Regions from separate parts of the Janthinobacterium glycogeni genome, predicted to be linked through region 1. Evidence: predicted binding sites of a transcription regulator. Region 1 holds the regulator's gene; each other region holds the start of a gene.
The links. Region 1 encodes sigma-54, which starts transcription at its own class of promoters, with help from an activator protein. Its sites were predicted from a motif close to TGGCANGNAANCTGCTTT; they were not measured.

Region 1 (7,690 bases):
CTTGGCGACGATGGTCAGCCAGCCGCGCACCATCTTCTGGCCGAGGAACAGCAGCAGGATCAGCACGACCAGGGCCTTGCCGCCGGCCCAGGCCAGGGTTTCGGCCAGGTTGTCCGAATCGCGGGTGAGGGCGGGAATCAGGATCAGCAGGGGCACGACGGCCAGGTCCTGGAACAGCAGGATGCCGATAATCTTGCGGCCGTGTTCGCTTTCAAGTTCCAGCCGCTCCGTGAGCATTTTCGAGACGATGGCCGTCGAGGACATGGCCAGCGCCCCGCCCAGGGCGAACGCGGCTTGCCAGCTCAGGTGGATGTAGGCGGACAGGTAGCGCCCGACGAACCAGCCGAAGACGACGGTGGCGATGATGGTGGTGACCACCTGCGCCATGCCAAGGCCGAAAACGATGCGCCGCATGGCGAGGAACTTGGGCAGAGAAAACTCGAGCCCGATGGAAAACATCAGGAAGACGACGCCGAACTCGGCCAGGGTGTGGCTGGCTTCATTTTCCGCCGCCAGGCCCAGCGCATGGGGGCCGATGACGATGCCGACGGCCAGGTAGCCGAGCATGGGCGGCAAATGCAACATTCTGAAAGCGACCACGCCCAGCACGGCGCTGCCGAGTAACATCAGGGTCAGTTCAAGCGAGGAAAACATGGGTTGCCCGGTGCGGTCAATGGAAATCGTTGTTTGTTGTGACTGGCAAGTTTTTTGCTTTCCTAATTCGTTTATACTTTGGGCATGAGTGTAACCCATGAAAAAACAATGCTGAAAGCTTTTGATCGAATTGACATGCAAGCGACCACCGAGCGCGCCGTCGCGCTGGCCCGCACCACCTTGCAGATCGAGTCCGACGCCATCAATGCGCTGCACGCGCGCCTGGCCACGGACGACAGCGTGGGCCGCGCCGTGGCGATGTTGCTGCAATGCAAAGGGCGCGTCGTCGTCTCGGGCATCGGCAAGTCCGGCCATATCGCGCGCAAGATTGCCGCCACCCTCGCTTCCACCGGCACGCCGGCCCTGTTCGTGCATCCGGCCGAAGCGGCCCATGGCGACCTGGGCATGGTCACCTCGGACGATGCTTTTATTGCCATCTCTTACTCGGGCGAGTCGTCCGAACTGATGGCCATCATGCCCGTCGTCAAGCGCATGGGCGGCGTACTGATTTCCATGACGGGTAAACCGAACTCGAGCCTGGCCCAGTTGGCCGATGTGCACCTGGATATTTCTGTTGAGAAAGAAGCCTGTCCGCTGAACCTGGCGCCGACGGCCAGCACCACCGTCACCCTGGCCTTGGGCGACGCGATCGCCGTGGCCTTGCTCGACTTGCGCGGCTTCAAGGAAGAAGATTTCGCCCGTTCGCATCCGGGCGGCGCCCTGGGCCGTCGCCTGCTGACGCACGTGCATGACGTCATGCGCAGCGGCGAACGGGTGCCGAAGGTGCCCGTGGGGGCGTCCTTGCTGCAGGCGCTGGAAGAAATGACGAAGAAGGGCATGGGCATGACGGCCGTCGTCGATGCGGACGACCGCCCCGTGGGCGTGTTTACGGATGGCGACTTGCGCCGCATGTTCGAGCGCGTGCAGGATTTCACGCAAGTGGCGATCCGCGACGTCATGCATGCGCAGCCGCGCAGCATCGCGCCCGAACGCCTGGCTGTCGATGCCGTGGCCGTGATGGAACAGTTCCGCATTAACCAGATGCTGGTCGTCGATGCCGACGGCAAGCTGGTGGGCGCCCTGCATATCCATGATCTGACGCAAGCGAAGGTGATCTGATGGATAGCGTAGCGGACAATCTGGCACGCGCAGCCAAGGTCAAACTGATGATCTTTGACGTCGATGGCGTGCTCACCGACGGCAGCCTGCATTTCGGCCCCGATGGCGAAATGATGAAAACGTTTAATGTGTATGATGGCCTGGGCATCAAGCTGCTGCAGGAATCGGGTGTGCAGACGGCCATCATCAGCGCGCGCCGCTCGGCCATCACGGCGCGCCGCGCGCAAGACCTGGGCATTACCCATGTGCACCAGGGCGGTCACGACAAGCTGACGCCGTTTCGCGAACTGCTGGCGCTGACGGGCTTGACGGAAGAGCAATGCGGCTACATCGGCGACGACGTCATCGATGCGCCCATCCTGCGCCGCGTGGGCTTTGCCGTCAGCGTGCCGGGCGGGCGTCCGGAAGCGCAGGGCCTGGCGCACCATGTGACGCAGGCCGGCGGCGGCCGCGGCGCGGTGCGCGAAATCTGCGAATTCCTGCTGCGCGCCCAGGACAACTATGCGCGCGTCATGGCGCCGTTCCTGGAGTGAGGTGCGCCTTGCCGCCAGTGACCTATGAAAGAGTGAAACCCTATGCGTAAGCCAGGAGGCGCCCATCGCTGGCGCATGATTTTTACCCTGCTGGGCGCGGTCGTCGTCGCGCTGGCCAGCTTTTGGCTGCTTGAAGTGATGAACAAGAATGGCCAGGACATCAGGGCCAGCAAGCATCTGGATGAGCCCGACTATTTCATTACCAATTTCAGCTTGGTGCGCATGGACTTGACGGGTAAGCCCAGCTATATCGTATCGGGCAACAAGCTCACGCATTATCCGGCCGACGATTCGTCCGATATCGACCAGCCCTTCGTGCGCAAGCTTACGCCCGGCATGCCGCCGTTGAACATGAATGCGGAACTGGCGCATATCGACCAGGACAATACCCGGCTGCAACTGCACCGCAAGGTCGTGATCGACCGCGTGGCCAGTCCGAAGGCACAGAACCTGACGGTCAGGACGGAAGCGCTGACGGTGTTTCCGGACGAAGAACGAATGGAAACGGACGTGCCTGTCAATATCCTGACGGGCGCCTCGCGCATCAATGGTATCGGCATGAAGGCCAATAACGCCACTGGCGTGGTGGAAGTGCAGAATGCGCTGCGCATGGTCCTCCCGCCGAAACCGCGCCCGGCCGCGGCGGCAAAATGACAGAATGAAACAAGGAAACCATACTATGAAGAACATCTTGCTGTTGAGCGTATTTTCTCTGGCCCTCATGGGCGTGGCGCATGCCGAGAAGGCCGATTCCGAGAAGGAAGCCGTCATCACGGCGCGTAGCGGTCACGTCGATGACGTCAAGCAGATTCGTACCCTGACGGGCGACGTCGTGCTGGTCAAGGGCACGCTGACCATGAAGGCGGGCCGGGCCCTGATCACGGAAGACCCGCAAGGCTACCAGTTCATCACCTTCTGGGCCGATCCCGGCAAGCTGGCCACCTTCCGCCAGAAGCGCGATGGCGCCGGCGACCTGTGGGTCGAAGGCGAAGCGGAGCGTGTTGAATACGACAACAAGACGGAAGTGGTGAAACTGTTTTCCAAAGCCAAGCTGACGCGCCTGGAAGGCACGAAAGTGACCGACGTGGCCAATGGCGCCTTCATCTCGTATGACAGCCGCAAGGAAGTATTCAAGATGGAAAATTCCGACAGCGGCACCAGCACCTCCGATGGCGGCAGCGTGCGCATGGTGATCCAGCCGAAGACCAAGGCGCCCGCGGCGGAGAAAGCCCCGGCCACGCCTGCGCCAGGAACGAAATAATGGACAATACCCGTTGCGGCAGCACCCTGATCGTTCGCGGACTGCAAAAAACCTATGGCAAGCGGCAAGTCGTGCATGATGTCTCGCTGCAAGTCGAATGCGGCGAAGTGGTGGGGCTGCTGGGCCCGAACGGCGCCGGCAAGACCACCTCGTTCTACATGATCGTCGGGCTGGTGCCGTCGGACGGCGGCAGCATCGACATCAGCGGCGTGGACATTTCCAGCCTGCCGATCCACCGCCGCGCGCAGATGGGCCTGTCGTATCTGCCGCAGGAGGCGTCCGTGTTCCGCAAGCTGACGGTGGAAGACAATATCCGCGCCGTACTGGAAATCCAGACCGTCGAAGGCCGTCCTTTGAAGAAGGCCGAGATCGAGGAACGCCTGGATAAACTGCTGGCCGACTTGCAGATTGAAAAGTTGCGCGAGAATCAGGCGCTGTCCCTGTCGGGCGGCGAGCGCCGCCGCGTGGAAATCGCCCGTGCCCTGGCCACCGATCCCCGTTTCGTGCTGCTCGACGAACCGTTTGCCGGCGTCGATCCGATCGCCGTGATCGAGATCCAGCGCATCGTGCGCTTCTTGAAGGAGCGCAATATCGGCGTGCTGATCACCGATCATAATGTGCGCGAGACGCTGGGTATTTGCGATCGTGCCTACATCATCAACCAGGGCTCGGTACTGGCGTCGGGACGCCCCGACGACATCATCGCGAACGAGTCGGTACGCCGGGTCTATCTGGGCGAACACTTCCGCATGTAAGCCAATGAAACAATCATTGCAGCTGCGCACTTCGCAGCACCTGGCACTGACGCCGCAGTTGCAGCAATCGATACGCCTGTTGCAATTGTCTACGCTGGAATTGCACCAGGAACTCGAGCAACTGCTGACGGACAATCCCTTGCTCGAGCGCCTAGACGATCCGCTCGACCGTTCGCTGCGCCTGCTGTCCGACGGGGCTTTGAGCTCCACGGCGGCGCCGGCCGAAGCGCCGCCCCAGCCGCCTGGCCAGGAGGCGCCCGCGGCGCCGGCCGAAGTGGAAACCTTTGACGGCGAGGCGGGCGAGGGCCCGGCCGCCGCCGATGGCGGCGACAGCGACTGGAGCGAAGCGAGCCGGGGCAAGGCGCCCGACGACGAAGATTCCCGCCCGCAACTGGAGGCCCATCACTGCACCCTGCGCGAACACCTGATGGAGCAGATGCGCGTGACGGTGCTTGAATTGCGCGACCGCGCGCTGGTCGAGCTGATCATCGACGCGCTCGATGATAATGGCTATCTGGAAGAGTCGCTCGACGACATTCTGGCGCGCCTGCCGGAAGAGCTGGAAATCGATGCCGACGAGATGCGCACGGCCTTGTCGCTGCTGCAAAGTTTCGATCCGCCCGGCGTGGGCGCGCGCAATGCATCCGAATGCCTGGCCCTGCAAATCAAGCGCTTGCCGCACATCGCCATGGTGACGCGGCGCATGGCCCTCGTCATCGTGGAAAAGCACCTGGCCTGGTTTGCCCAGCGCGATTTCAACAAGCTGAAAAAAGCCCTCGACTGCGACGATGAAGACTTGCGCGAAGCGCAGACGGTGATTCGCCAGTGCAATCCGCATCCGGGCGCCGTGTTCGCCTCGGACGTGTCCGATTACGTGGTGCCCGACGTCGTCGTCAAGCGCGCGCGCAATGGCTGGCAAGTGACCCTGAACAACGACGTCATGCCGCGCCTGCGCGTGAACGCCATGTACGCCAACCTGCTCAAGCAGGGCAAGGGCGAAGGCGCCATGGGCGCACAGTTGCAGGAAGCCAAGTGGCTGATCAAGAATATGCGCCAGCGCTTCGACACGATCCTGCGTGTGGCGCAGGCGATAGTAGAAAGACAAAAGAACTTTTTCTCGCATGGGGCCGTTGCCATGCGCCCCCTTGTGCTCCGTGAAATAGCTGATACACTGGGTTTACACGAGAGTACTATCTCGCGGGTAACAACTCAAAAGTACATGCTGACCCCGCACGGCATGTTCGAGTTGAAATATTTCTTTGGTAGCCACGTCGCCACCGAAGCGGGGGGCGAAGCGTCATCGACGGCGATACGGGCATTGATCGTGCAACTGACAGGAGCAGAAGACCCTAAAAATCCTTTATCCGACAGTAAGATTGCGGACATGCTGGGGGAACAAGGCATGGTGATTGCGCGACGTACTGTTGCCAAATACCGGGAAGCGTTAAAAATTCCGCCAGTGAGCCTGCGTAAGTGTTTGTAAGTTTTTTTCGGTTCCTCTGCGGGCCGGAGTCGATGGACCGCACGAACCCGATCATCTTTAGGAGTGTGTATGAATCTCACCATCAGCGGACATCATCTCGAAGTGACACCAGCCATCCGTGAATACGTACAAACGAAGCTGGAGCGCGTGAAACGTCATTTCGATCAAGTCATCGATATCGCCGTGATTCTGACCGTGGATAACCTCAAAGAGAAAGAAAAACGTCAAAAGGCCGAAGTCAACCTGCGTTTGAGCGGCAAGACCGTCTATGTGGAAAGCCTGGCGCACGACCTGTACGCCGCGATCGATACCCTGATCGACAAGCTCGATAGGCAAGTGATGAAATACAAAACCAAAGTGCAAGGGCACGGTAAAGAGGCGATCAAGCATCTGCCAGACAACTCCGAGGAAGACGCCGTCGTCGCCGTCTAAGGCCACCCGCTTCCAGCAGTTGTGATCAACTAAGGGCGCACATTGCGCCCTTTTTTGCGTCCAGCGAAACGCAATGTGCCCCGCGCAGGCGCTAGAATGTTTGCACTTTCACTTCTTTCCTGCCTGCCATGAGCGACCTCGTCCAGATTTCCATCCGCCACCGCACGGGCCACATCGTGCTCGACCGTCCAAAAGCCTTGAATTCCCTGTCGCTGGAGATGGTGCGCGCCCTGAGCGCGGCCTTGCTGGCCTGGCGCGATGATCCGCAGGTGGACGCCGTCATCATTCGCTCCAGCAGCGAGAAAGGCCTGTGCGCCGGCGGCGACATCCGTTTCTTTTACGATGCGGGCCTGGCCACGCCGCAAGGGGGCAGCGCGCTGCTGGAAGATTTCTTTACGGAAGAATACGCTTTAAATCATTTGATCCATTTTTATCCGAAACCGTATATCGCTGTGATGGATGGCGTGGTGATGGGCGGCGGCATGGGCGTGGCGCAAGCGGGGCCCGGCAACCGCCTGCGCATCGTCACGGGCCGCACGCGCATGGCCATGCCGGAAGTCAATATCGGCCTGTTCCCCGACGTGGGCGGCAGTTATTTTTTATCCCGCCTGGCAGGCCAGCTGGGCCTTTACCTGGGCTTGACGGGCTTGACGATCAACGCGGCCGACGCCCTGTACACGGGCCTGGCCGATGTCTACCTGCCCGAGGCGCAGATGGGGGCGCTGCTGGCCCTGTTCGAGTCGACGCCGGGCGAGGCCTTGCCGGTCGCCATCAAGGCGCTGGCGGCCCCGTTTCAGGCCGAGGCGGGCGCTTCTGCCCTGGCCACGGCGCGCGCGGCGCTGGACCGCCATTTCAGCGCGGGTTCGGTGGCGGCCATCATGGCCTCGCTGGCGCAGGACGATGGCGCATTCGCCGCCAGGGCGCTGGCGGCCATGCGCCTGCGCTCTCCCTTGATGATGTCGGTGACTTTGGAATTGCTGCAGCGGGGCGCCCACCTGGGCGTGGCCGATTGCCTGCGCATGGAGCGCACGGTGGTGCGCCGCAATTTCGAGCATGGCGAAGTGCTCGAGGGCGTGCGCGCGCTGGTGGTCGACAAGGACAATGCGCCGCGCTGGAATCCCGCCAGCCTGGACGAAGTCGACGCGGCCATGGTGGCGCGCTTCTTTGTGCCCGTCTGGCCTGCGCAGGCGCATCCGCTGCGCCACCTCGATTAACTAGGAGCGCTCGCGATGGCGCAGTACGACTCTTTCCTTGGGGCCGAAATACTGCGCCAGCCGCTCCGCCATGTACACGGAGCGGTGCTGGCCGCCCGTGCAGCCGAGGGCCACCGTCAGGTAGCTGCGGTTGTCGGACTTGAACGACGGCAGCCATTTCTCGATGAAGGCGCGGATGTCGGCCAGCAGCTCCAGCGCGCTCGGCTGCGCGTCGAGGAAGGCGATCACGGGCGCGTCGC
Region 2 (7,690 bases), on a different contig from region 1:
CGGCAGCATGACGGCGTATGTGCGCGGGCCGGAATCGAAAAACTATGATTTCACCAGCGCCTTGCCCGTGCAACTGCTGGTGTCGCTGGCGCCAAGCCTGATGCCGCTGATTGAGCCGCCCGCGCCGGCCGAGGGCGTGGCGAAGCAGTGCACGAATTAAATCGTTGCTGCAACTAAAAGCCGGCCCTCGCGGGCCGGTTTTTTTGCACAGGAGTAAAAGAAATGGAAACAACGCAGCGCATTTTTGAGCAATATCACCGCTTTGACGATGGCGCGCTCGTGTCATTCGAGCAAATGTACGGGCCGCACGGCGTGCAGGCCGTGCGCATCGTCTTGTACGCGAGAAATCATGCATTGGATGGCAACGTGTGGCGCCAGGTCGCCATCACGGTGGGCGCCGTGCGGGAAGTGCTGCTCAGGACGCCGGGCAACTTCATCAACCGTATCTGCTGCGGCGTGAAGCTGCTGCGTTTCGGCGACGTCTGGTGCGTCGATGTCGACGGCACGTATGCGCACGACGACCCGGCGACCCTGGACGAGGTGCGCCGCGATGGCGACTGCTACGTCATCGGCGGCACGGTCGAGGCCATCGAACTGGACTAACCGGCGAACACGGCGGTTTTACCTTCCAGGCGCGCGTGATAGGCGGCGATGGCCGGATATTCCGGGCGTTCCATGGGCGCCATCAGCCAGCGCTTGACGGACAGACCCAGCACGATATCGGCCAGGGTGAACGTTTCGCCGCACACATAAGCGCCCGTGCGCTGCAACTGCTGCTCGAGGATGCCCATCATCTTGTTCCATCCGGCAATACCCGCCGCCAGCTGCGCCGCATCCTGGTGGGCCGGGCTGTGGCGCACCAGCGACATGAAGGCGTAGCGCCAGCTGTTGTTCAGGTCGCCCATCTGCCAATCCATCCATTTTTCCACTTCCGCGCGGGCACGTGGCGTGCTTGGCAGCAAGTCGTCGCGGCCTGCCTGGGCGCACAGGTAGCGGCAGATCGTGTTCGATTCCCACAGCACCAGGTCGCCATCGACCAGCACGGGCACCATGGCGTTCGGGTTCAGGGCCAGGAAGGCCGGGTCGTCCGTGCTGCGAAAGCCGCTGCCCCAGTCTTCGCGTTCGTAGGACAGGTCGAGTTCTTCGCACGTCCACAGGACTTTGCGGACGTTGATCGAGGCGGCTTTTCCAAGAATTTTCAGCATGCGGGGCTCCAGAGGGCAGGTGATCGATCTGCCACTGTAGCGGATTTGGCCACGCCGCGCATGTGAATGTGCCTTGCATAGTTGAGGTTTTCTTGGCATCGTAGCCACCCATGAAACCTATGCGCCACCACATGTCCAAAATCCTCGCGTTCAGCCGCTTTTCCGTGCGCGATTTCCTCGCCACCGCCGGTCCCACCCTGCTGCTCGTCGGCGCGTTCTGCGCGCTCGCTTACTGGCTGGTCGACCCGGCGCCGCCGCGCCAGGTGAGCCTGTCGACGGGACAGGACAATAGCGCGTATGAAGAGTTCGGCAAGAAATACGCGGCCACCCTGGCCAAGCACGGCATCAAGGTGACCTTGCAACCGTCGCTGGGCTCGCAGGAAAACTTGCAGCGCCTCAATAACGGCAGGACCGATATCGCTTTCGTGCAAAGCGGCTCGACGGAACACGCCGATGCCGAGCGCCATGGCCTGATTTCCCTGGGGAGTTTATTTACGGAACCCGTGTGGCTGTTCCTGCGCGAAGACAAGGCGGTGACGGAACTGACGCAATTGAAGGGCATGAAGATCAACCTGGGGCCGGAAGGCACGGGTGTGCCCAGCCTGTTCCGACAGTTGCTGTCCGTCAATGGCGTCGAAGCGAGCGAGCTGACCGTCAGTGCCTTGCAAAACACGCCCGCCACGGTGGAACTGCTTGAAGGGCGCATCGACGGTCTCGTGTTCAGCTCGGCGCCGGAAGCGCCGCTGATCCAGATGCTGCTGCAAACGCCGGGCATCAAGCTGTTTGATTTTTCGCAGGCAGAGGCGTACACGCGGCGCCTGCCTTTCCTGACGCATGTCGTTTTGCCGCGTGGCATCGTCGACCTGGGGCAAAACATTCCCGCGCAGGATTATCATTTGATCGCGCCGACGGCCACCCTGGTCGCGCGCGAAGACTTGCATCCGGCCCTGGTCGACCTGTTCGTGCAGGCGGCGGCCAGCATTCACGGCGGCACGGGCTGGTTCCAGCAGCAGGGGCAGTTCCCATCCGCGCGCTACACGGAAATTCCTGTCGCGCCGGAAGCGCTGAAATTCTACAAGGATGGCGCGCCAGTGCTGCAGCGCTATATGAGCTTCTGGCTGGCCAATTTCTTCGACCGCATGTGGGTGCTGGTGGTGGCCCTGGGCGCCTTGATATTACCGCTGTCACGCGTGGTGCCGCCCCTGTACGTGTGGCGCATCCGCTCGCGCGTGTACCGCTGGTACGGCCAGCTGCGCACGGTGGAGCAGGCGCTGGAAGACGTGCCGGAAGGGCAGCGCGCGCACGTGTATGCGGAACAATTGAAACGGCTCGACCAGATCGAGGACATGGTCAACCAGATATCGATTCCATTGTCGTTCGCCGATGGCTTGTATGGCTTGCGCAGCCACATCAATTTCGTGCGCAAGCGCATTCTGACGCTGATGGGCGAACATCCAGAGGCGGGTGAGCCAGCCTGAAGCATCAAGCCCGGGCGGGACTTGTCTCTGGCCGACGCATGGCCGTCATCGGCAGCTGTTCCGTTACTGCTGCTTTCAAGCGCCCAGCCACGGCAAGCCCGCCTTGCACCAGCCGCCGATCTGCTTGCGGTGGCCGTCGGCATCCTTGTCGCCTTCAAACCCTTCGAGGATGTCGAAGCAGTTGATATAGCCGTGTTCGGTGGCCAGCTTGGCGGCGTGGCGCGAACGCACGCCGGAGCGGCACAGGAACAGCAGCACCTCGTCCTTGCCGGCCTGGGCCGCCAGTTGCGCGAGGAAGTCGGGATTCGGCACGCCGCCCGGATACGTGGCCCACTGCACCGCACCATGCTGGGTATCGGCGATGTCGACCCGGCCCACCCAGTCGCGCTCGGCATTCGTGCGCACGTCGATGAGCTTGACGCCGGCATCGTCTTGCAGCAAGTCATACGCTTCCTGCGGCGTGACGGCGCCGGCATACGGGGTTCCTTCATTGGCCCGGCTGCGGGCGGTGGTCAGGATGGCGGCGGCGGTGGTCATGGCGTCCTCGATGAAAGTGGGATGGTGTATACGATTATAGTGCGCCGTCCGCGCCCCGCAAACGGGAAACCACGGTGCACGGCGCATGCACCACAACGAGGCATTTTCAAGAAATTTTCACAAAATGCACGATAATGGTGCGTTATTCGTTTTTTGCACTTGCATAGTGCATTCTTGATTTAACGCAAACGCAGCAGGAAAATCGCGGGCAGGAAAACTTTCACAGGGATGGCCGGGTTTTGACCTGGGCGGCTAGATCCGTCCAGAAGCTGGCATGGAATCTGCTATGATCCTTATGAGTTTTGGTGGCACGCAATGTTTGCTTCGCTTCATCAGCCCAGACGCACTAAGGTCGGCTCACCCCACATTCATTTAGGAGATACGCATGGCAATGACAGCCGCAGAAGTCTTGAAGATGGTAGAAGAAAACGAAGTCAAATTCGTTGATTTCCGCTTTGCTGATACCCGTGGTAAAGAGCAGCACGTGACGGTTCCCGTGTCGCATTTCGACATGGACAAATTCGAGTCGGGCCACGCCTTTGACGGTTCTTCGATCGCTGGCTGGAAAGGCATTGAAGCGTCCGACATGATCTTGCTGCCGGATCCAAACACGGCCAATATCGACCCGTTCATGGAAGAAACGACCCTGTTCATGCAGTGCGACGTGATCGAACCGTCGGACGGCAAAGGCTACGACCGCGACCCGCGCTCGATCGCGAAACGCGCCGAAGCCTACCTGAAATCGTCGGGCATGGGCGACACCGCCTACTTCGGCCCTGAGCCGGAATTCTTCATCTTCGACAGCGTGCGCTGGAAGATCGACATGTCGGGCTGCTTCGTCAAGATCGGTTCGGACGAAGGTTCGTGGTCGACCGGCAAGGACATCGAAGGCGGCAACAGCGGCCACCGTCCTACCGTCAAGGGCGGCTACTTCCCCGTGCCGCCAGTGGACAGCTTCCAGGACATGCGTTCGGAAATGTGCCTGATCCTGGAGTCCTTGGGCATCCCGGTTGAAGTACATCACCACGAAGTCGCCGGCGCCGGCCAGAATGAAATCGGCACCAAGTTCTCGACCCTGGTCGAGCGCGCCGACTGGACGCAAAACCTGAAATACGTGGTGTGGAACGTGGCGCACAGCTATGGCAAGACCGCCACCTTCATGCCGAAACCTATCGTTGGCGACAACGGTTCGGGCATGCACGTGCATCAATCCGTATGGAAAGATGGCAAAAACCTGTTCGCCGGCGACGGCTATGCCGGCCTGTCCGATTTCGCCCTGTACTACATCGGCGGCATCATCAAGCACGCCAAGGCGCTGAACGCGATCACCAACCCGGGCACCAACTCGTACAAGCGTCTGGTACCAGGCTACGAAGCACCAGTGAAACTGGCGTACTCGGCGAAAAACCGTTCCGCCTCGATCCGTATCCCGCACGTGGCCAATCCAAAAGGCCGCCGCGTCGAAGCGCGCTTCCCGGATCCGCTGGCGAACCCGTACCTGTGCTTCGCCGCACTGCTGATGGCCGGCCTGGACGGCGTTGCCAACAAGATCCATCCGGGCGAAGCTGCCTCGAAAGATCTGTACCATCTGCCGCCGGAAGAAGATGCACTGATCCCGACCGTGTGCGCTTCGCTGGAAGAAGCACTGGAAGCCCTGGACAAGGACCGCGAGTTCCTGACCCGTGGCGGCGTGTTCAGCGATTCCATGATCGACGCTTACCTGGAACTGAAAATGCAGGACGTGCAGCGCATGCGCATGACCACGCATCCTGCCGAGTTCGACATGTACTACTCGCTGTAATGGCGCCACGCCGGCAATGTGCCGGTAGTGAATAAAAAACGCGGGTGAGGCGATGGTCTTGCCCGCGTTTTTTTATGTGGCGCGCCAAGGCGGCGCCAGTGCAGTGTTGTATAGTCGGCCCAGGAACGATGCGGTACGAGCCGACAGGAGTGAAGATTGAGCAAGCATTACAGAATGGCGCTGATGGCAGGATTGCTGGGCGCGGCGGCGCAGGCGCATGGGCAGCTGTATGTCTGCGCCGATGCGCAGGGACACAAAACGTACACGGACAGGAGTGCTGGCAAGCATTGCCAGCTGCTCGATTTGCCGGGGGCCATGACGGAGCCGCCGCGCAAGACGGCGCCGCTGGCCGGCGCGCCTGCCCGGCCCGCCACGCAGGCGGCGGTCACGGCGGCGCCGGCCGCCGGCGTGTTTCCCAAGGTCGATGGCGCCGAGCAGCGCGCGCGCGACCTGGACCGGCGCCAGATCCTGCAGGACGAATTGCGCAGCGAAGAGCAGAAACTGGCGGCGCAGCGCATGGAATTGAATGGCGGACAGCCCGAGCGCCAGGGTAATGAGCGCAATTACGCGAAATACCAGGAACGGGTGGCGCAGTTGAAGGACAACATTAGCCGGACACAGCAGAATGTCGAGGCCCTGAAACGCGAGATCGCGAATATTCGGTAAAGCACATGACACTAGACAACCATTCCAGCCGCCCGGCCCATCTGGCCGGCCTTGATCTGCTCGCTTCAGCCGTGATCCTGCTCGACGGCGACGGCCGCATCAGCTATGCCAACGCGGCGGCGGAAAATCTGCTGGAAAGCTCGCTGAAAGCCCTGTCGCGGCAAAAGCTGACGGCGCTGTTCCTGAACCCGGACGAGCTGGCCGGCATCTGCGCGCAGGCGCTCGAACATAAATTTTCCGATTTGCGCCAGGACCTGAGCCTGGAACGGCTGGGGCGCGAGCCGCTGCGCGTGCACAGCATCGTCAGTGCGCTCGACGCGCCAAGCGACGGCGTGCTGATCGAGCTGCGCGAAAACGTGCAGCAGCTGAAGCTCGACCGCGAGGAGCGCATCCTCGATCAGAGCCAGGTCAACAAGGAGCTGATCCGCAACCTGGCGCATGAAATCAAGAACCCGCTGGGCGGCATCCGCGGCGCGGCCCAGCTGCTGGAGCTGGAATTGCCGGCCCTGCACCTGAGCGAGCTGCGCGAATACACGCAAGTCATCATCAAGGAAGCGGACCGGCTGCAGACGCTGGTCGACCGCCTGCTGGCGCCGCATCGCCGTCCGCATATCGTCGGCGACGTGAATATCCACGAAGTGTGCGAAAGGGTGCGCAGCCTGATCCTGGCCGAATTTCCCAGCGGCCTGACCATTTCGCGCGATTACGATGCCTCGATCCCCGAGTTTCGCGGCGACAAGGAGCAATTGATACAGACCGTGCTGAACATCGCGCACAACGCGGCGCAGGCGCTGGCCGAGCGCATCGAGGCGGGCGACGCCGAGCTGATTTTCAAGACGCGCGTGGCGCGCCAGGTGACCCTGGCCAAGGTCCGCTACAACCTGGCATTAGACTTGCATATCATCGACAATGGACCGGGCATCGCACCCCAGATCCGCGACCGGATTTTCTACCCGCTGGTGTCGGGCAGGGAAGGCGGCAGCGGACTGGGACTGACCTTGGCGCAAACCTTCGTGCAACAGCACCTGGGCGTGATCGAGTGCGAAAGCCGGCCTGGATACACCGATTTCAGGATCGTTCTCCCCTTGCCATAAGCGAGGAAGTATCCCACCCATGAAATCCATTGCGGGACGCACACACTAATGAAGCCAATCTGGATAGTTGACGACGACGAATCAATCCGCTGGGTGCTGGAAAAAGCCCTGGCGCGGGAAAATCTCGCCACCAAGAGTTTTGCCAATGCGCGCGACGCCATCGCCGCGCTGGAATTTGACACGCCGCAAGTGCTCGTGTCCGATATCCGCATGCCGGGCGCCTCCGGCCTGGAATTGCTGCAGACGGTCAAGTCGCGCTTTCCCGGCTTGCCGGTCATCATCATCACGGCCTTTTCCGACCTCGATTCGGCCGTCGCGGCCTTCCAGGGCGGCGCCTTCGAATACCTGGCCAAGCCCTTCGACATCGACAAGGCTGTCGAGCTGATCCGCCGCGCGCTGGAAGAGAGCCTGCGCGAGACCAGCGTCGAATCGGGCCCGTCGGAAACGCCGGAAATCCTCGGCCAGGCGCCGGCCATGCAGGAAGTCTTCCGCGCCATCGGCCGTTTGTCGCAATCGAACGTGACGGTGCTCATCACGGGCGAATCCGGATCCGGCAAGGAACTCGTGGCGCGCGCGCTGCATAAGCACAGCCCGCGCGCGGCGCAGCCGTTCATCGCCTTGAACACGGCGGCGATCCCGAAGGATCTGCTCGAGTCCGAACTGTTCGGCCATGAACGCGGTGCATTTACCGGTGCGCAAACGACGCGCCGGGGCCGCTTCGAGCAAGCCGAGAATGGCACTTTGTTCCTTGATGAAATCGGCGACATGCCGTTCGACCTGCAGACGCGTTTGCTGCGCGTGCTGTCCGACGGCCATTTCTATCGCGTTGGCGGGCATCAGCCGATGAAGGCCAATGTGCGCGTCATTACGGCCACGCACCAGAACCTCGAGCAGCGCGTGCGCGACGGC
Region 3 (7,690 bases), on a different contig from region 1:
CATATCGTCCGCCGCATCGTGGCGGATGCCCCACCACGGCAGATACGCATTGTTTTCGCCGCGCGCGCGGAACCATGGCTTGTCGTGATTGATGGGGCGCACGCTGGCCGGCGGCAAGACCAGCACGCCCGTGACGCTGGCAGGATCGCTGGTGCCCGCCACCAGTACCGGCTTGCCGACGTGGTTCGCATGGGCGATGGCCAGGGCGACATTGGTCAGCGCCGTGCCGGCACCCATTTCGCCCAGCAGGGCAGGCGTATTGAAGGTCTGCGGCAGGAAGTCGAAATCCGGTACTTCCAGTGTCAGCGCGTGCGCCAGCTGACCCAGACGGTCGGAGGAGGTGGGCAGGGTTTTATTGGCATCGTGGATGACGTAGCCGATGTCTTCTTCCGTCTTGCCGCCATGGCGTGCCGCCTCGGCAAATAGCGCCTGCCAGGCCTGCACGCCGCGCGGCGGCTGGTCCTTGGCCAGTGCAAAGTCCGCCATGCTTTTCGTGGCCGGATAGCCTATCCACGCCAGCGCCGCGCGCTCCGTCTGGTAATCGGGGCCGGCCAGCACCAGCAGCACCAGGTTTTCATTGATCTGCATGGTTTTTGGCCGGCTCGGCGCATCCCAGTTCATGACCCACACGGTTTGCTGCGGATGCGCTTCCAGGTAGGCCAGCGCGGCTTGCAGGGAGGCGAAGCCCGCATTGTTGCCGCCCAGGGTGATGCGTACGTCGGGTGGGGTGGCGCGGGTCCAGAGAGTGGGGAAGTGGGTGTTGCCGATGCTGAAGGTGTTGGTGATGGTTTGCTGCGTGAATTGGTGTACTTCTGTCAGATCGAATTTTCCTTCAGGCAAGGCATATTCCACGCGGATACCCGCCAGTTCGCGCCAGTTCTGTTTTTTATCCTTGGGATAGACATGGTAGAAGTAGGTGGGGCTGGAATAATAAATATCGTGGAAATTGCTCATCAGCTCGCGCAGATATTTATGGTGATAACCCTTGAACGTTTCCGTGCCATCGAGATCGTGAGCAATGGGGGCGACGGCCTGCAGGGTACTGAAGCCCCTGGGATCCGTCCTGACCATATCGTCATTCTTGTTGGGTTTGGCCAGACCCAACGTCCATAGCAGTTGCCACTCGGTTGGATAGTCGAGCCGCTGCAGCGGATTGAGCCACTGCAGGCCCACCACTTGTGCCCGGAAGGGAGCATGGGTCGTGTTTTTTGGGAGATCATCTTCCTTCTGCACAGGTTGCACGGCGCAGGCCGTCAATAGTGCGTACAGGGCGACAGCGGCGAGCATGGGCAGCGCAAGGAACTGTTTCATGAGTTCTCCAGGTGAATGGATAGTCTGGTGATCTGCATAGCTTGGCCAGTTGAGCCAGAGCGCAAGGCAAATGACAATGAAAGATGCGGCGAGCGCCCAGGCCAATCGCTGGCGCGGCGTGGCAATGAACTTACGCACCGTCAGTCCTCAGCGCAAAGTTGGTGGAAGGGTCGGTAGGCCTGGCGTTCTGACGCTCGTCTATGATGTCTTTTGGCTTTCTGGCAGGGCTGTCTTTGTCATTTGCCCATGTAAATAAAGATACATTTTTAAATGTGCCATTGTCGTAGTATTCAAAGAACTCTCCAGACTCGAAAGATGCACCCTTCAGCAGACTCCAATCCGCCGCAACCCGTAACTTGCGCAACGCCTCCTGCCTGATCGTGCACACCCCCACCGCCACGTCATACGCCAGTGCCTTTTGCGCATGCTCGGGATTGGTCATGATGGTCGAGTGATCGGTGGCGTGGGTGTCGATGTTTGCGGCCAGGTAGTTCTGAATTTCGTTCTTGCGCCAGGCATTGAATTCCTTGCTGGCCTCCTCCGGCTTGTCCACCGCCGTCACAGGCTTGCCTTTTTCGACCAAGCCGTCGCGCCTGGCCTGCATGCGCAGCATGCCATTCTGTTCGTAGCGCAGCGCCGCCTCGGCTTGCGCATCGCCCTTGCCCTGGGAACGGTAGGGCGCGTACGCGTCATCGGCTTCGGCGGCGCGGTCCTTGTGCAGGGAGTCGGCCGGGGCATCGCAGCCTTCGTCAAATTGTTCGCTGATGTCGGCGAAGCGTTTGGAGTGCGGCAGGAATGCCTCGGGCAGCTTGGGCGCCTTCATCGGCAGCCGCCAGGACTTGGGCGGCAGGGCGTTGATGCGCGTGCCGGCAGTCTTGGCGAGAATGATGACGATGGGCGCGAACAAAAAGGTCAGTATCTTGCGCCCGATACCTTTGCTGGCCCGCATGCCCTTTTCGATCGAGTACTCGGCGACCAGTGAACGCGGGTGCCAGAAATCGAGGCTGTCCGGCGTCAAGGGCTGGCCATGGCGCTGCCAGATATCGTAGTCCTTTTCATTTTCCTGGCCAACAAGGTGGTTTTGTGCAAACACGCGCTGCGTGAAGACGCCTTCGCCGCCCGTATCGGTAATTTCCTGCGCCGACATGCCGCGCCAGCCTATGCCCTGCACGGGCGTGGCCGAAATCACCTGGTCGTGCGGATTGAAATACACATAGGTGGAGCCATGCAAGCCGTGGTCTGCGCGGTCGAACGCCGCCGTGTAGCTGTCCTTGCGTTCAGGCTTGCGATTGGCGCTGCACTCGTCGACAAAGGCGGCATCCTGCTGCATGGCCGAGCGTGTGCGCAGGATGTCGAAAAACGCTTTCAAGGTTTGCGTGCGTGCTTCGTACTTTTGCCGGCCCGTATTGCCATGTTCATCCTTCAGATGGCCGCTGACCCAGTTTTCCGTGAAATTGCTGTCGAGCAGGCTGTAGGGTGGATTGCACAGCACGTAACTGTCGGCCACGGCGGAAGCGCCCAGCGTTTCACCGAGAAAGGCGGCCGCCATGGCCACCATATTGCCCTGGCTATGGCAGACGATGGTGACGGGTGCGTCGTGCTGGCACGCCCTGATCGATTGCACGAGATGCGCCAGGCGCCACGCGGCGAACACGAAATACGGGCGCGGCGGGCAGGCATACACTTGCCGGTCATTCGTCGGGTTCATGTGCTGGATATGCATCCACAGGAACAGTTCCTCGGACAAGCCCTGGCCCCACAGATCGGGCAGGGCGCTGCAGCCGTTGGCGAACGGCCCGCCGCCCCAGTAATTCTTTTCGTTGAGATAGATGCCGTCGCCAAATGCCTGCAATTCCTCGCCGTTGGCCTTGTAGCCCCAGCGGAAGCGGATCACGGGCGAATTGGCGTCGTCGGCCTGCAGGAAGGTGGTGGCATTGCGCTTGGGGTTGAGGAAACCGTCATCCGTCAATTCGCGTGTGTAAGTGGCAGCCTGCATCTGCCCGGCGGCCGGGCCGGGGATTGCCAGGTCCTCGTCGCGGCGTTTCAGGCGGGCATTCAGGCCTTCGCACAGGCCTTGTTCGGCCTGCTCATACCATTCGCCGTCGGAATTGACGCCGTGCACAAAGATGATGATGCCGGGACGCGGCAATCGCGTGACGGCCTTGAGCAGCGCATGGCTGAACAAGGTCGTGCCTTCGGCTTCGGCGAGCAGGATGCAATTGGTATCGAGCGTAGGGTCGGGCGACATGCGGGCGCTCCATCCAGGATGGGGAAGGAAAAATAGCTGCGCCCAAGCAAACCCAGGCAATCTGCACTGTATGCGGATTGCCTGAGGTGGAACTTGCGTGGTATCAAGAAAGGAAGAGCTGCGGGCGGGGAGTGCCCGAGCCAATCAGATCGCGTTCAGCGGTATTTTAAGGTAGCGCACGCCGTTGTCTTCCGGCTCGGGCAGCTTGCCCGCGTTGATGTTGACCTGGATAGCGGGCAGGATCAGGGTCGGCATGTCCAGCGTGGCGTCGCGGCCCGTGCGCATGGCCACGAACTGTTCTTCCGTGATGCCGTCGCGCAAATGGATGTTGCCGGCGCGCTGTTCGGCCACCGTCACTTCCCAGCGCGGCGCGCGGCCGTTGGGCGGGTAGTCGTGGCACATGAACAGCCGCGTCTGCGGCGGCAGCGACAGCAATCGCTGCACGGAACGGTACAGCAGGGCAGCGGAGCCGCCGGGAAAGTCGCAGCGGGCCGAACCGACATCCGGCATGAACAGGGTGTCGCCGACGAAGACGGCGTCGCCGATCTGATAGGCCAGGTCGGCCGGCGTGTGGCCGGGCACGTGCAGCGCGCGCACTTCCAGCTTGCCAATATGAAACACCTGGTCGGGCGCGAACAGCTGGTCGAACTGCGAGCCGTCGGCCCTGGCGCCATCCTGGTGGTAGACGGCGGCGAAGGCGCGCTGCACCGTCTGGATGGCGGCGCCGATGGCCACGTCGCCGCCCAGCTGCTGCTGCAGGTAGGGCGCGGCGGACAAGTGGTCGGCATGCGCATGGGTTTCCAGCAGCCAGCGGCACTGCAAGCCGTGTTCGCGCACGAAGGCGATCACCTTGTCGGCCGAGGCGGTCGAGGTGCGGCCCGCCTTGGGGTCGTAATCGAGCACGGAATCGATGATGGCGCAGTCCCCGCCATCGGCCTCGTAGACAACATAGGTGACGGTGGCGGTGGCGGGGTCGAAGAAGGCTTGAATTTGTGGAGTCATCGCGGCAGCAAGGGGCGGGCAAGGGAATAGCATTATATCGCCAGAGTTCGCTGAAAAAATGCTGCGAAGTGACATTTGGCATGCGAAAAACAGATAAGCGCCCGTCGCAGTCGTGCGCACCCTGGCGCTTGCAGCATGGTAACCTCATTCTTCCAAGGAGGAATTCATGAACGATATCACTGCACGCAGCGAACAGTACCGTGGTTTTACGATTTCCGTGACCCCGCAAAAGGACAATGACGATTTATGGGATTTTACCTATCGCCTGCAGCGCGATGGCGAACCTGCGGCGCAAGCGATCACGCGCAGCCGCACCCTGGGCGGCTACGCGGCCCCCGAGACCGCTTGCACGGCTGGCCTGGAAGTGGCCAGGACGGAAGTCGACAATCTGCTGCGTCCTTGAGCCAGCGTAAATCGTTTAGCCCGATTGCCCGCTGGCGCGTGAAACACGTCGCTAGCGGCCCCGCTTCATGCTACGATTTCCAGTATTGAGTCAGTCACCAAGGAGGCACCCCATGAATAGCAGTTCTAAAATTCACTATAAAGGCTGGGAAATCGTTCCCCTGGCCGTGCCCACCACCGACGGCAAATGGTCGGCCAGCTGCGACATCGAACGCGCTACCGCGGAAGGCCTGGAAGTCTTCGAAGGCTCGACCATGCAATTCGTGCGCGACGACGAGGACGGCGCCATCGCCGCCGCCTGCGAAGAAGCCGTGCGCCAGATCGACAACATCATCGCCAATCCGCTGGTGCGGCTGGCCTAGTTCTTTATTCTTTCAGTCATTGTGTTCCCGCAGCCGGCATCCGCCGGCTGTTTTTTTTGCGCGCTACCGGCCGCGCGTCGGCCTGCCTCTTTCCCCTCAGTGTTGTTTCATGTTTCAATATAATGTTTCAAAATGAAATATTGAAACAAAAATGAAACGCTGCACATGGCAAACGTGACGTCGCTGTTCCCTGGCGGCACAGTGCTGGAACGGCGCTGGCCAGCGCAGCGTCCCTTGTTTTCAATCTGCGGTCACGGCTTTTTCGCCGTGCCGCGCTGGCCTGGCACGGCATTTGCAATATTGATGCTCATAGCCACTCCGTGAAACATTCGCGACCATCCGAAACCCATAAGGTGAACACATGACTCAATACTCCGCAGGTGCCGCATTCCGCAAGGCCGTCCAGGAAGAATCCCCGTTGCAAGTCGTCGGCGCCATCAACGCCAACCACGCCTTGCTGGCCAAGCGCGCCGGCTACAAGGCCATCTACCTGTCCGGCGGCGGTGTCGCGGCCGGTTCGCTGGGCTTGCCCGATCTGGGCATTTCCAGCCTGGACGACGTGCTGACCGACATCCGCCGCATCACCGACGTGTGCGACCTGCCGCTGCTGGTCGATGCCGACACAGGCTTCGGCGCCTCCGCCTTCAACGTGGCGCGCACGGTGAAATCGATGATCAAGTTCGGCGCGGCCGGCCTGCACATCGAAGACCAGGTGGGCGCCAAGCGCTGCGGCCACCGTCCGGGCAAGGAAATCGTGAGCAAGGAAGAAATGGTCGACCGCATCAAGGCCGCCGTCGATGCGCGCACGGACCCGAACTTCGTCATCATGGCGCGCACCGATGCGCTGGCCGTCGATGGCCTGGAAGCGGCCCTCGAGCGCGCCGTCGCTTGCGTCGAGGCGGGCGCCGACATGATCTTCCCGGAAGCCATCACGGACCTGGACATGTACGCCACGTTCGCCAAGGCCGTCAACGTGCCGATTCTGGCCAACATCACGGAATTCGGTGCCACGCCGCTGTTCACGCTGGACGAACTGCGCAGCGCCCACGTGGGCCTGGCCCTGTACCCGCTGTCGGCTTTCCGCGCCATGAACAAGGCGGCGGACAACGTCTACCGCGCCTTGCGCCGTGACGGCACGCAAAAGAATGTCGTCGACACCATGCAGACGCGCATGGAACTGTATGAATCGATCAATTATCACGACTTCGAGCAAAAGCTCGATGCGCTGTTCGCCGCGCAAAAGAAATAAAGAAAGAAGCAGGGACCGCAAGCCGGTCCCGCAGTGACGCAACCGAGACTAGTCAATTTTTGGAGAAATCAATGAACGCACCGCAAGCCGCCACTTTCAAGCCTAAAAAATCCGTCGCCCTGTCCGGCGTCACCGCCGGCAACACGGCGCTGTGCTCGGTCGGCAAGACCGGCAACGATTTGCATTACCGCGGCTACGACATCCTGGACGTGGCCGACAGCTGCGAGTTCGAGGAAATCGCCTACCTGCTGGTGCACGGCAAGCTGCCGACCGCCGCCGAACTGAAAGGCTACAAGGCCAAGCTGAAGTCCCTGCGCGGCCTGCCGTCGGCCGTGAAAGCGGCGCTGGAAGCGCTGCCTGCCGCCGCCCATCCGATGGACGTGATGCGCACGGGCGTGTCCGTGCTGGGCTGCACCTTGCCGGAAAAGGACGACCATAACGCGCCGGGCGCGCGCGACATCGCCGACCGCCTGATGGCGTCGTTCGGCTCCATGCTGCTGTACTGGTACCACTACAGCCATAACGGCAAGCGCATCGAAGTGGAAACGGACGACGATTCGATCGGCGGCCACTTCCTGCACCTGCTGCACGGCGAAAAACCGTCCGCGTCGTGGGAAAAAGCCATGCACACGTCCTTGATCCTGTACGCGGAACACGAATTTAACGCCTCGACCTTCACCAGCCGCGTCATCGCCGGCACGGGGTCGGACATCCACTCGGCCATCACGGGCGCCATCGGCGCGCTGCGCGGCCCGAAACACGGCGGCGCGAATGAAGTGGCGCTGGACATCCAGAAGCGCTACGACAATGCCGACGAAGCGGAAGCGGACATCCGCGAGCGCGTCGCCAACAAGGAAGTGGTGATCGGCTTCGGCCACCCCGTCTACACGATTTCCGACCCGCGCAACGTGGTCATCAAGGAAGTGGCGCGTTCGCTGTCGCAGGAAGCCGGTTCCACCAAGATGTTCGACATCGCCGAGCGCCTGGAATCGGTCATGTGGGAAATCAAGAACATGTTCCCGAACCTGGACTGGTTCTCGGCCGTGTCGTACCACATGATGGGCGTGCCGACGGCGATGTTTACGCCGCTGTTCGTCATTTCGCGCACCTCGGGCT
Region 4 (7,690 bases), on a different contig from region 1:
TGCGGTAGCCGACCTGGTCGGCTACATGGAGTGGATGGCCGAACCGGCACAGCAGACACGCAAGCGCCTGGGCGTGTGGGTGCTGCTGTTCCTGTCGGTCTTTGCTCTGCTGGCATGGCGCCTTAACGCGTCGTTCTGGAAGGAAGTCAAATAAGTGAGGCGCCGGCCATAGGCCGGTTTATGCCTGTTTCTGCGTTGTCCGCATGAGTGGACAAGCGACCTGGGGTGAGCCGTTCGCGGCTTCACCCCCTTTGTTTCTAAGGAACTATAAAAAATGATGGTTCTCTATTCGGGTACAACCTGCCCATTTTCGCAACGCTGCCGCCTGGTCCTGTTTGAAAAAGGCATGGACTTCGAAGTGCGCGACGTCGACCTGTTCAACAAACCGGAAGACATTTCGACCATGAATCCGTATGGCCAGGTGCCCATCCTGGTCGAGCGCGAACTGATCCTGTATGAATCGAACATCATCAACGAATACATCGATGAGCGCTTCCCGCATCCGCAGCTGATGCCGGCCGATCCGCTGATGCGCGCCCGCGCGCGCCTGATGCTGTTCAATTTCGAAAAAGAACTGTTCGTGCACGTGCACGTGCTGGAAAGCGAACGCGCCAAGAGCAACGACAAGGCCCACGACAAGGCACGCGCGGAAATCCGCGACCGCCTGACGACCCTGGCGCCGCTGTTCCTGAAAAACAAGTACATGCTGGGCGACGAATTCTCGATGCTCGACGTGGCTGTCGCGCCGCTGCTGTGGCGCCTGGACCATTACGGCATCGAACTGTCGAAGACGGCTGCACCGCTGATGAAATACGCCGAACGCATCTTCTCGCGTCCTGCGTACATCGAAGCGCTGACGCCTTCCGAAAAGGTCATGCGCCGCTAAGATATTCCCATAAAGCTACTGCGCAGCCCGCTCTTGACCTGGCGTTACTCGCCGTACTTCAGTACGGCTGCGTTACTGAGGCCTATATCGGGCTTGCTCGCTACGCTTTCTGGGGCATCTTGGGCCAGCTGTCATTCTTGGTTCTTGTATTGATAGTTGTCCCATCGTTTCATTGAACTACCGGTGCGCCCGCCTCATGCCTGACGGCGGGCGCTCCCGCCTCACCATGCCTACCATGTCTGAAATCTCAACCAAACCTTATATGCTGCGCGCCATCTACGAGTGGTGCACCGACAGCGGCTACACGCCTTATCTTGCGGTCAAAGTTGATTCGCGCACCACGGTACCGATGGAATACGTGAAAAAGGGCGAAATCGTGCTCAACATCAGCTTCGGCGCCACCAGCGGCCTGAAGATGGACAACGACGCCATCCGCTTCCACGCCCGCTTCGGCGGCGTCTCGCGCGAAATCTACGTGCCGGTCGACAACGTGATGGCCATCTACGCCAACGAAAACGGCCAGGGCATGGCCTTCGAGCCCGTGCTGGGCAACGATGACCCGGACGCGCAACCGACGGACAGCCCCGCTTCCGCCGACGTGCCGCCGCCAGTGCTCGCCCCCGCCGCCAGCGCCCCGACCCTGTCGTCCGTGCCGACCGGCTCCCCCGAACAACGCGACAACGCCACGCCCGGCGACGACGAGCCGCCAAAAAAAGGCGGCCGTCCGACCCTGACACGCATTAAATAGCGTATAATTCGCAACGCGCAGTTTTTGCCGACTTAGCTCATTTGGTAGAGCAGTTGATTTGTAATCATCAGGTGGCCAGTTCGAAACCGGCAGTCGGCACCAGAATTCAGTAGTAAATCAAAGGGTTACCCGCTTCGGCTGGTAGCCCTTTTTTCTTTTCCCCCGCCTGCAGGACACTCCCGCAACCATTGAGACGCATTGCTGCACCGCGCAATGACGGCCAGCGCGTTTAGGCGCACTATGGGTACTTGCCAGCGAAGAACAAACTTTCGATGCCTGGCTTTCCTACCTGGGGAAACATCATGTCCGCACACACTTACAAATTGATCGAGCTGGTCGGCACGTCGACCGAGAGCAGCGATCAGGCGATACGCGATGCCATTGCCAAGGCGGCGCTGACGGTCAAGCATATGGACTGGTATGAAGTGACCGAGTCGCGCGGGCATATCGTCGACGGCAAGGTGGCGCACTTCCAGGTCACGCTGAAGGTCGGCTTCCGGCTCGAATAAAGGTATCGAGTAAAGGTATCGAGTAAAGCAAGCGGCGCGCTCAGCGCCGCCCGGCCGCTCCCCGGCTCTCCAGCCACTCCCGGCCGCCGTTGTCCAGCGCGGTCTCAATCACCTTGTCCGGCAAGCTGTAGACGGTCGCCCAGCTGGCGCGGCCGTCCTGCGTGTTGGCGGGAAAGCTGTGCGTTTCGATGGGCCAGTGGTATTTGCGCTTCAGCGCTTTCACGATGGCGGCCAGCGAGACGCGGCCTTGCAGCGGCTCGGCGCCGGACTGGTCGCGGTTCGACAGCAGCACGGCCAGGACCTGGCCGCGGCCCGTGCGTGCGCCGGGGAAGGTGGGGGTTTTGTTTGCCATGGCCTATTTTACCGGGCAATGATCGGACGAGAGGCGATGTGCCGCACCTTTGATCTGGCACAAGCCTGACGGCGGTTTTGCGGCCACGATAGGCGTTTCGCCAGGCGTGCCGGCGCCCCTCCGGCAGCCTGGGCTAGCGACAAGGGGCACAGGAGAACATCATGCACAGCCTGAACATCCACGCCATGCAATGGCAGCCCGTCGCCGATATTTCCGCCGTCCATCCGCTGCTGCCCGAGGACCTGGCCTGCTTTCGCGAACTGCGCGACGTGCTGCAGCGCTATGGCGCGCTCGACCGCTTCGGCATTTCCCTGATCCACCGCCATTTCGACATCGCCGATGACGAGGAGCTGATGGAATACACGGACGTCGAGCAACGCACGCTGACGGTGAAACCTGTCAAGAAAAGCGACATCGACTGGCAGCACACGACGATTACCAACTGGAAATTGACGGAAGGCGAGGAAGTGGCGCGCATCGGTTGCGGTTGCGCCCGTAATTCCGGTGGCCATCTGGGCTATCACCGGGGTACCTGAAAGCGGCGTCGGCCTTTCTTACACTTTGCTTCCACCGGCTCAGTCCGCTTTACGCAAGCACTTGATTCCATGTGATTTTTTTGTGTGGCACGCAAGCTGCTTATCACTGTCTACGAGATGAATTCAGACAAGTCATTCTGGATTCTTTCGCCCCCGGATTTCCCGAGACTGACTACGATAAGAGGCTGCGATGAACGTCGATCACACACGAAACAAGACCCTGGGTTGGCTGGGCGCACTGGCGGCGGCAAGTCTGCTGGCCAGCGGTCAGGCGCAGGCAGGTGCCTACGGCCTGGCCGTCAACGAATTGAACAATTTCCGCATCACCACCAGCGCCGGCGCGCTGTCGCTGGCTGGCGCCAACCGCAATGCCAGCGACAGCGCCTTTTTCCAAGGCGGCGTGGCCGTCAATCCGCGCGCCGTCAATACGGGCCCGGCTGCCAACGCCGATGTGCTGCAAGTATGTTCGGGCGGCGGCTGCAGCGGCTTGCCGCAAAATCACTACGGCCCCAGCCCCAGTTCCACTCTGGAGTTCGCCCGCGGCGATGCGCACGCCTTCGGCAACATGCTCAACGGCACCGGCTCCACCGTGAGCGCCGTGGCGGAAGCACAGCGCAACACGGTGGGCGCCGCCACATCGACGGCCGGCGACACGCTGACCGGCTCCGTCAACCTGACCCTGTCGAGCGCCGGCTTCATCACCTTCAGCTTCATGGGACGGCGCGACCTGCGCACCAGCGTGACGACCATGGGCGACAAGTCGAACGTGTCGATCATGGATATCTTCAATATCTCGTGCAATGCCGCCAGCCCCGCCGGCTGCCTGTCGCATGCGAACGCCGACGGCGTGATCTTCCAGTTCGCCCCCGATGGCGACGCCAGCAATGGCAGCGACATCAACGGCAACCATACGGTCGGCAGCCTGGACCCATTCAGCCTGAACATGACGGCCGGCACCAACGACCCCGCCACCTCGCGCGCCTTCACGAATGGCTTCGCGATGTTTTCCCTGACCTCGAATTTCGCCCTGCCGGCCGGCAGCTACACCCTGAACTTTTCCAAGTCCACGCGCACCGACATCGTCGTCATCGATCCGCCGCTTGCGGTACCGGAGCCGGGCACCCTGTTCCTGCTGGGCACGGGATTGGCCGCCATCGCTTTTACGCGGCGCCGCCAGCCGAAATAATCAGCAGCATGAAAAACACGCGGCGCCCGCAAAAGGCGCCGCGTTTTTTTATGCCAGCCGATGCGTGTTAACCGAGCCGTGCCAGCGCCTGGCGCGCCAGCTGCAATTGCTGCAGATAATAGCGGTGCAGCATGGCAGGGTCGCTCAGGTCGCGCCCCAGTACCAGGCGCAGCTCACTGGCGGGACAGTCGGCGGCCTGGGTCGGCACCTGAGTCTGCACCTGCGTTCCCAGCTGGCGGGCCAGCTGGCGCGCCGCCTGTTCCTGCGCGGGCCGGTATTCGACGCGCGTGCGCGCCACCTGGAAGCTGGCTTCATTGGCCAGGCGCACCACCTGCACGGGCGCACCGGCCAGGCTGCGCGCCAGCGCGGCGGCCAGGCCAGGCACGCCGTTGCCGTTGACAATTTCCAGACGCGGAAGCGGTGCGCCAGCCGCAGGCGCAGGCGCCGCCGGCGTCAATGGGCCAGCGGGCAGGCTGCGCACCGCCGCCGGCACGCGCCGCAGGCGGGCCATGCCATCGCTCTGCGTGATTTCCACGCGCGCCATGGCGGGTGCCTCCGGCACAGGCGCGGGCACACCCTGCGGCGCCGCCTCGCCGCGCAACAAGGCCAGATCGCGCCGCACATCGTGTTCCTGCAAGCTGGCCGCCTGGCGCAGCATGACGGCGGCGCGCTCATGCTGTCCCAGCCGTTCCAGTACCTGCGCCAGGTGCTGCCAGGCCAGCGCGTTGAGCGGATCGAGCAGACACGCCTGTTCCAGCACCGGCAAGGCTTGCGCGTCGCGTCCGCTTAAATAATAGGCGTGGCCGAGATTGCTGAACAGATAGGCCTGCTGCGGCTGGCGCGTGCCCGCCTCCTGCGTCAAGGCCAGCCAATGGGCGATCGCCGCATCATGCTCGCCCCGCTGCGCGTGCAGTACGGCCAGTCCGTTGCGCGCGTTCACGTGGCGCGGCGCATGGCGCAGGGCTTGCTCATAGGCCGCTTGCGCCGCAGGCAGGTCGCCCCGCTCGACATGCTGGCGTCCCGCCGCATAGGCGGCATCGGCGTCAGGCCACTGCGGAGCCGGTGCATGGGCCAGCTGCGTGGTACAGGCGGCCAGGCCCAGACAGGCGCAGGCGGCGGCCAGGCGGGATATCGTCAAGCGCATGGTGACTCCTTTCAGCGGCTGGCCATGGCCGGCACGAGCACGCGATAGACTTCGATCACGGCCGGCCCCATCAGCACCAGCATCAGGGTGGGAAAGACGCAAAAAATCAGCGGGAACAGCAGTTTTAACGCGATCTTCGCCGCCGCCTCCTCGGCCAGCAGGCTGCGCTTGCCGCGCAGGTTTTCCGAATGCACGCGCAGCGAATCGCCCATGCTCGTGCCGAAGCGTTCCGACTGGATCAGCATGGCGACCAGGGTATCGACGTCTTCCACGCCGCTGCGCAAGGCCAGGTTGCGCAGCGCCTTTTCCTTGGAAAAGCCGGCGCGCATTTCCATCAGCACCAGCTGCAATTCCTGCGCCAGCACCACGCTTTTGATGTGGATCTCGCCCGACACCTTTACCAGCGCGCGCTCCAGGCTCAGGCCCGCTTCCACGCACACAGTCAGCAAGTCGAGCGCATCGGGGATGTTTTCGAAAATGTCGCGCTGGCGCCGCTTGGCCGTGCTGGCCAGCACCAGGTTGGGCAGGTAATAGCCGACGGTGGCGCTGACGCACAGCAGCAGCAACAGCACGCTGCGCAGCTGCGCCGCCATGGCGCTGGCCGCATACAGGCCCAGCACGGTGGGAAACAGCAGGGCCAGCACGCTTTTCGCCGCAAAGTACAGGGCCGGCGCGCTCGCCTGGCGCCAGCCCGCGTTCATGAAGCGCGTACGCAGCGGCGAGCGTTCCCAGCCCTCTTCCGGCAGCGACAGCTTGCTGAACGGCTGCGCCACGCGCGCCACGCGTTCCACCCAGCCATTTTCCACCGCCGCCTCGCTGGCGGCCGACGCCGTGGCGCCGAACAGACGCTGGCGCAAGGCGCCTGGGAAGAAAATCAGCCACGCCAGCAGGGCCAGCGCCACCACCACGGCAAAGACGATCAACAGGAACAGCAGTTGCGGGCCGGTCATGGCGTTTTCTCCACGTTATATGCGGATGCGGATCACATTGCGCATCCAGACCACGCCCAGCGCCACCATGCCGGCCGCGTACCACAGCAGTTTGATGCCGCTGGGATCGGTCCACAGCAGGCGGATGTATTGCGGGTTGACCAGCGCCATGACGCCGATCATCACCACCGGCATCAGCCCCAGCACCCAGGCCGACATGCGCCCCTCGGCCGACAGCACGCGCACCTGTCCCAGCAACTTCAAGCGGGCGCGGATGATGCGCGCGATGCTGACCAGCACCTCGGCCAGGTTTCCGCCCGATTCGCGCTGCACCAGCACGGCGATGACGAGGTAGCGCAAGTCCGTCAGCGGAATGCGCGCGGCCAGGTTTTGCAGCGCCTCGTTCATCGGCACGCCGTAATTGATCTCTTCGTGCGCCATCTTGAATTCGCCGCTGATCGGCTCATTGAGTTCATCGCCCACCATCTGCAGCACGTTCGAAAACGAATGCCCGGCGCGCAGCGCGCGGGCCAGGAAATCGGCCGCTTCCGGCAGTTGCGCCTCGATCTTTTTCAGCCGTGCCGCGCGCGCGCGCAGCACGAACAAACACGGTGCGCTCACGGCGCCGGACAGCAGCAGCAAGGCGCCGGGCCAGGGCATCGACCAGGCCGCCAACAGCAGCAAGGCCGCCAGCAACAGGGCGCCGGTGCCGCCCAGGAATTGCGCCACCGACCACGACAAGCCCGATTGCAGCAGCAGGTGGTCGAGCTTTGCGGCCTGCGGCGCGCGCCGCAGCAGGCGCTCCAGGCCGGGCGAACGCGCATAGCGGCGCTGCTTGAGAATGGAGACCCGCTCGCCGCCCCCCTCGCCGCGCGCCGCCATCAGCCGCAGGCGCCGGTTGATGCGCCGCGCCGCGCCGCCATGCGTGCCCGACCACCACAGCCAGGCGCCTTCCACCATCAGAATGCACGCGGCGAACAGCAGCACGGCAAAGCCGTAGAAGACCAGGTCCATGATTCCTCCCCCTTACTCATAAATTCGATCCGGGTCGAACACCGTGTCCGGCACCGGCGCGCCGAACATGCGCAGGCGCTCCGTAAAGCGGGGCCGCACGCCCGTGGCGCAGAAATGGCCTTGCACCTTGCCGTCCGCATCGACGCCCGTCTGCTCGAAGCGGAAGATTTCATGCATGGCGATGATGTCGCCTTCCATCCCCGTCACTTCCTGCAGGCTGACCAGCTTGCGCGCGCCATCGGTCAGGCGCGACACTTGCATCACCACCGTCACGGCAGAACAGATCTGCTGGCGCGTGGCGCGCGGCGTCAGGTTCACGTTGGCCATGCCGACCATGTTTTCCAGCCGCGCCAGGGCATCGCGCGCCGTGTTCGAGTGGATGGTCG

Region 2: a site for sigma-54 is predicted at 3,491-3,508, ahead of glnA (type I glutamate--ammonia ligase). Genes of this name have one in related genera too.
Region 3: a site for sigma-54 is predicted at 5,607-5,624, ahead of prpB (methylisocitrate lyase). Genes of this name have one in related genera too.
Region 4: a site for sigma-54 is predicted at 3,117-3,134, ahead of ACQ4W4_RS15560 (EDSAP-1 family PEP-CTERM protein). Genes of this name have one in related genera too.

The regions. Positions count from the first base shown of each region.
Region 1 covers NZ_JBNYXP010000008.1:134,323-142,012, forward strand. Annotated here, with positions in the region: gene ACQ4W4_RS19445 (cation:proton antiporter domain-containing protein) at 1-654, opposite strand, end outside; gene ACQ4W4_RS19450 (KpsF/GutQ family sugar-phosphate isomerase) at 739-1,773, shown strand; gene ACQ4W4_RS19455 (KdsC family phosphatase) at 1,773-2,306, shown strand; gene lptC (LPS export ABC transporter periplasmic protein LptC) at 2,349-2,960, shown strand; gene lptA (lipopolysaccharide transport periplasmic protein LptA) at 2,986-3,567, shown strand; gene lptB (LPS export ABC transporter ATP-binding protein) at 3,567-4,322, shown strand; gene ACQ4W4_RS19475 (RNA polymerase factor sigma-54) at 4,327-5,805, shown strand; gene hpf (ribosome hibernation-promoting factor, HPF/YfiA family) at 5,875-6,237, shown strand; gene ACQ4W4_RS19485 (3-hydroxyisobutyryl-CoA hydrolase) at 6,366-7,451, shown strand; gene rapZ (RNase adapter RapZ) at 7,452-7,690, opposite strand, start outside.
Region 2 covers NZ_JBNYXP010000005.1:111,507-119,196, forward strand. Annotated here, with positions in the region: gene ACQ4W4_RS13515 (transglycosylase domain-containing protein) at 1-160, shown strand, start outside; gene ACQ4W4_RS13520 (hypothetical protein) at 223-603, shown strand; gene ACQ4W4_RS13525 (glutathione S-transferase family protein) at 600-1,205, opposite strand; gene ACQ4W4_RS13530 (TAXI family TRAP transporter solute-binding subunit) at 1,337-2,683, shown strand; gene ACQ4W4_RS13535 (rhodanese-like domain-containing protein) at 2,759-3,220, opposite strand; gene glnA (type I glutamate--ammonia ligase) at 3,606-5,021, shown strand; gene ACQ4W4_RS13545 (DUF4124 domain-containing protein) at 5,205-5,687, shown strand; gene glnL (nitrogen regulation protein NR(II)) at 5,693-6,781, shown strand; gene ntrC (nitrogen regulation protein NR(I)) at 6,830-7,690, shown strand, end outside.
Region 3 covers NZ_JBNYXP010000001.1:31,630-39,319, reverse strand. Annotated here, with positions in the region: gene ACQ4W4_RS00160 (hypothetical protein) at 1-1,311, opposite strand, end outside; gene ACQ4W4_RS00155 (T6SS effector phospholipase Tle3 domain-containing protein) at 1,442-3,559, opposite strand; gene ACQ4W4_RS00150 (MBL fold metallo-hydrolase) at 3,704-4,561, opposite strand; gene ACQ4W4_RS00145 (hypothetical protein) at 4,728-4,964, shown strand; gene ACQ4W4_RS00140 (hypothetical protein) at 5,077-5,325, shown strand; gene prpB (methylisocitrate lyase) at 5,687-6,574, shown strand; gene prpC (bifunctional 2-methylcitrate synthase/citrate synthase) at 6,646-7,690, shown strand, end outside.
Region 4 covers NZ_JBNYXP010000006.1:95,044-102,733, forward strand. Annotated here, with positions in the region: gene ACQ4W4_RS15525 (cytochrome c1) at 1-154, shown strand, start outside; gene ACQ4W4_RS15530 (glutathione S-transferase N-terminal domain-containing protein) at 275-886, shown strand; gene ACQ4W4_RS15535 (ClpXP protease specificity-enhancing factor) at 1,122-1,634, shown strand; tRNA gene ACQ4W4_RS15540 (tRNA-Thr) at 1,661-1,736, shown strand; gene ACQ4W4_RS15545 (dodecin) at 1,937-2,143, shown strand; gene ACQ4W4_RS15550 (hypothetical protein) at 2,184-2,495, opposite strand; gene ACQ4W4_RS15555 (hypothetical protein) at 2,657-3,031, shown strand; gene ACQ4W4_RS15560 (EDSAP-1 family PEP-CTERM protein) at 3,222-4,217, shown strand; gene ACQ4W4_RS15565 (LytR C-terminal domain-containing protein) at 4,285-5,361, opposite strand; gene ACQ4W4_RS15570 (type II secretion system F family protein) at 5,373-6,311, opposite strand; gene ACQ4W4_RS15575 (type II secretion system F family protein) at 6,327-7,304, opposite strand; gene ACQ4W4_RS15580 (TadA family conjugal transfer-associated ATPase) at 7,317-7,690, opposite strand, start outside.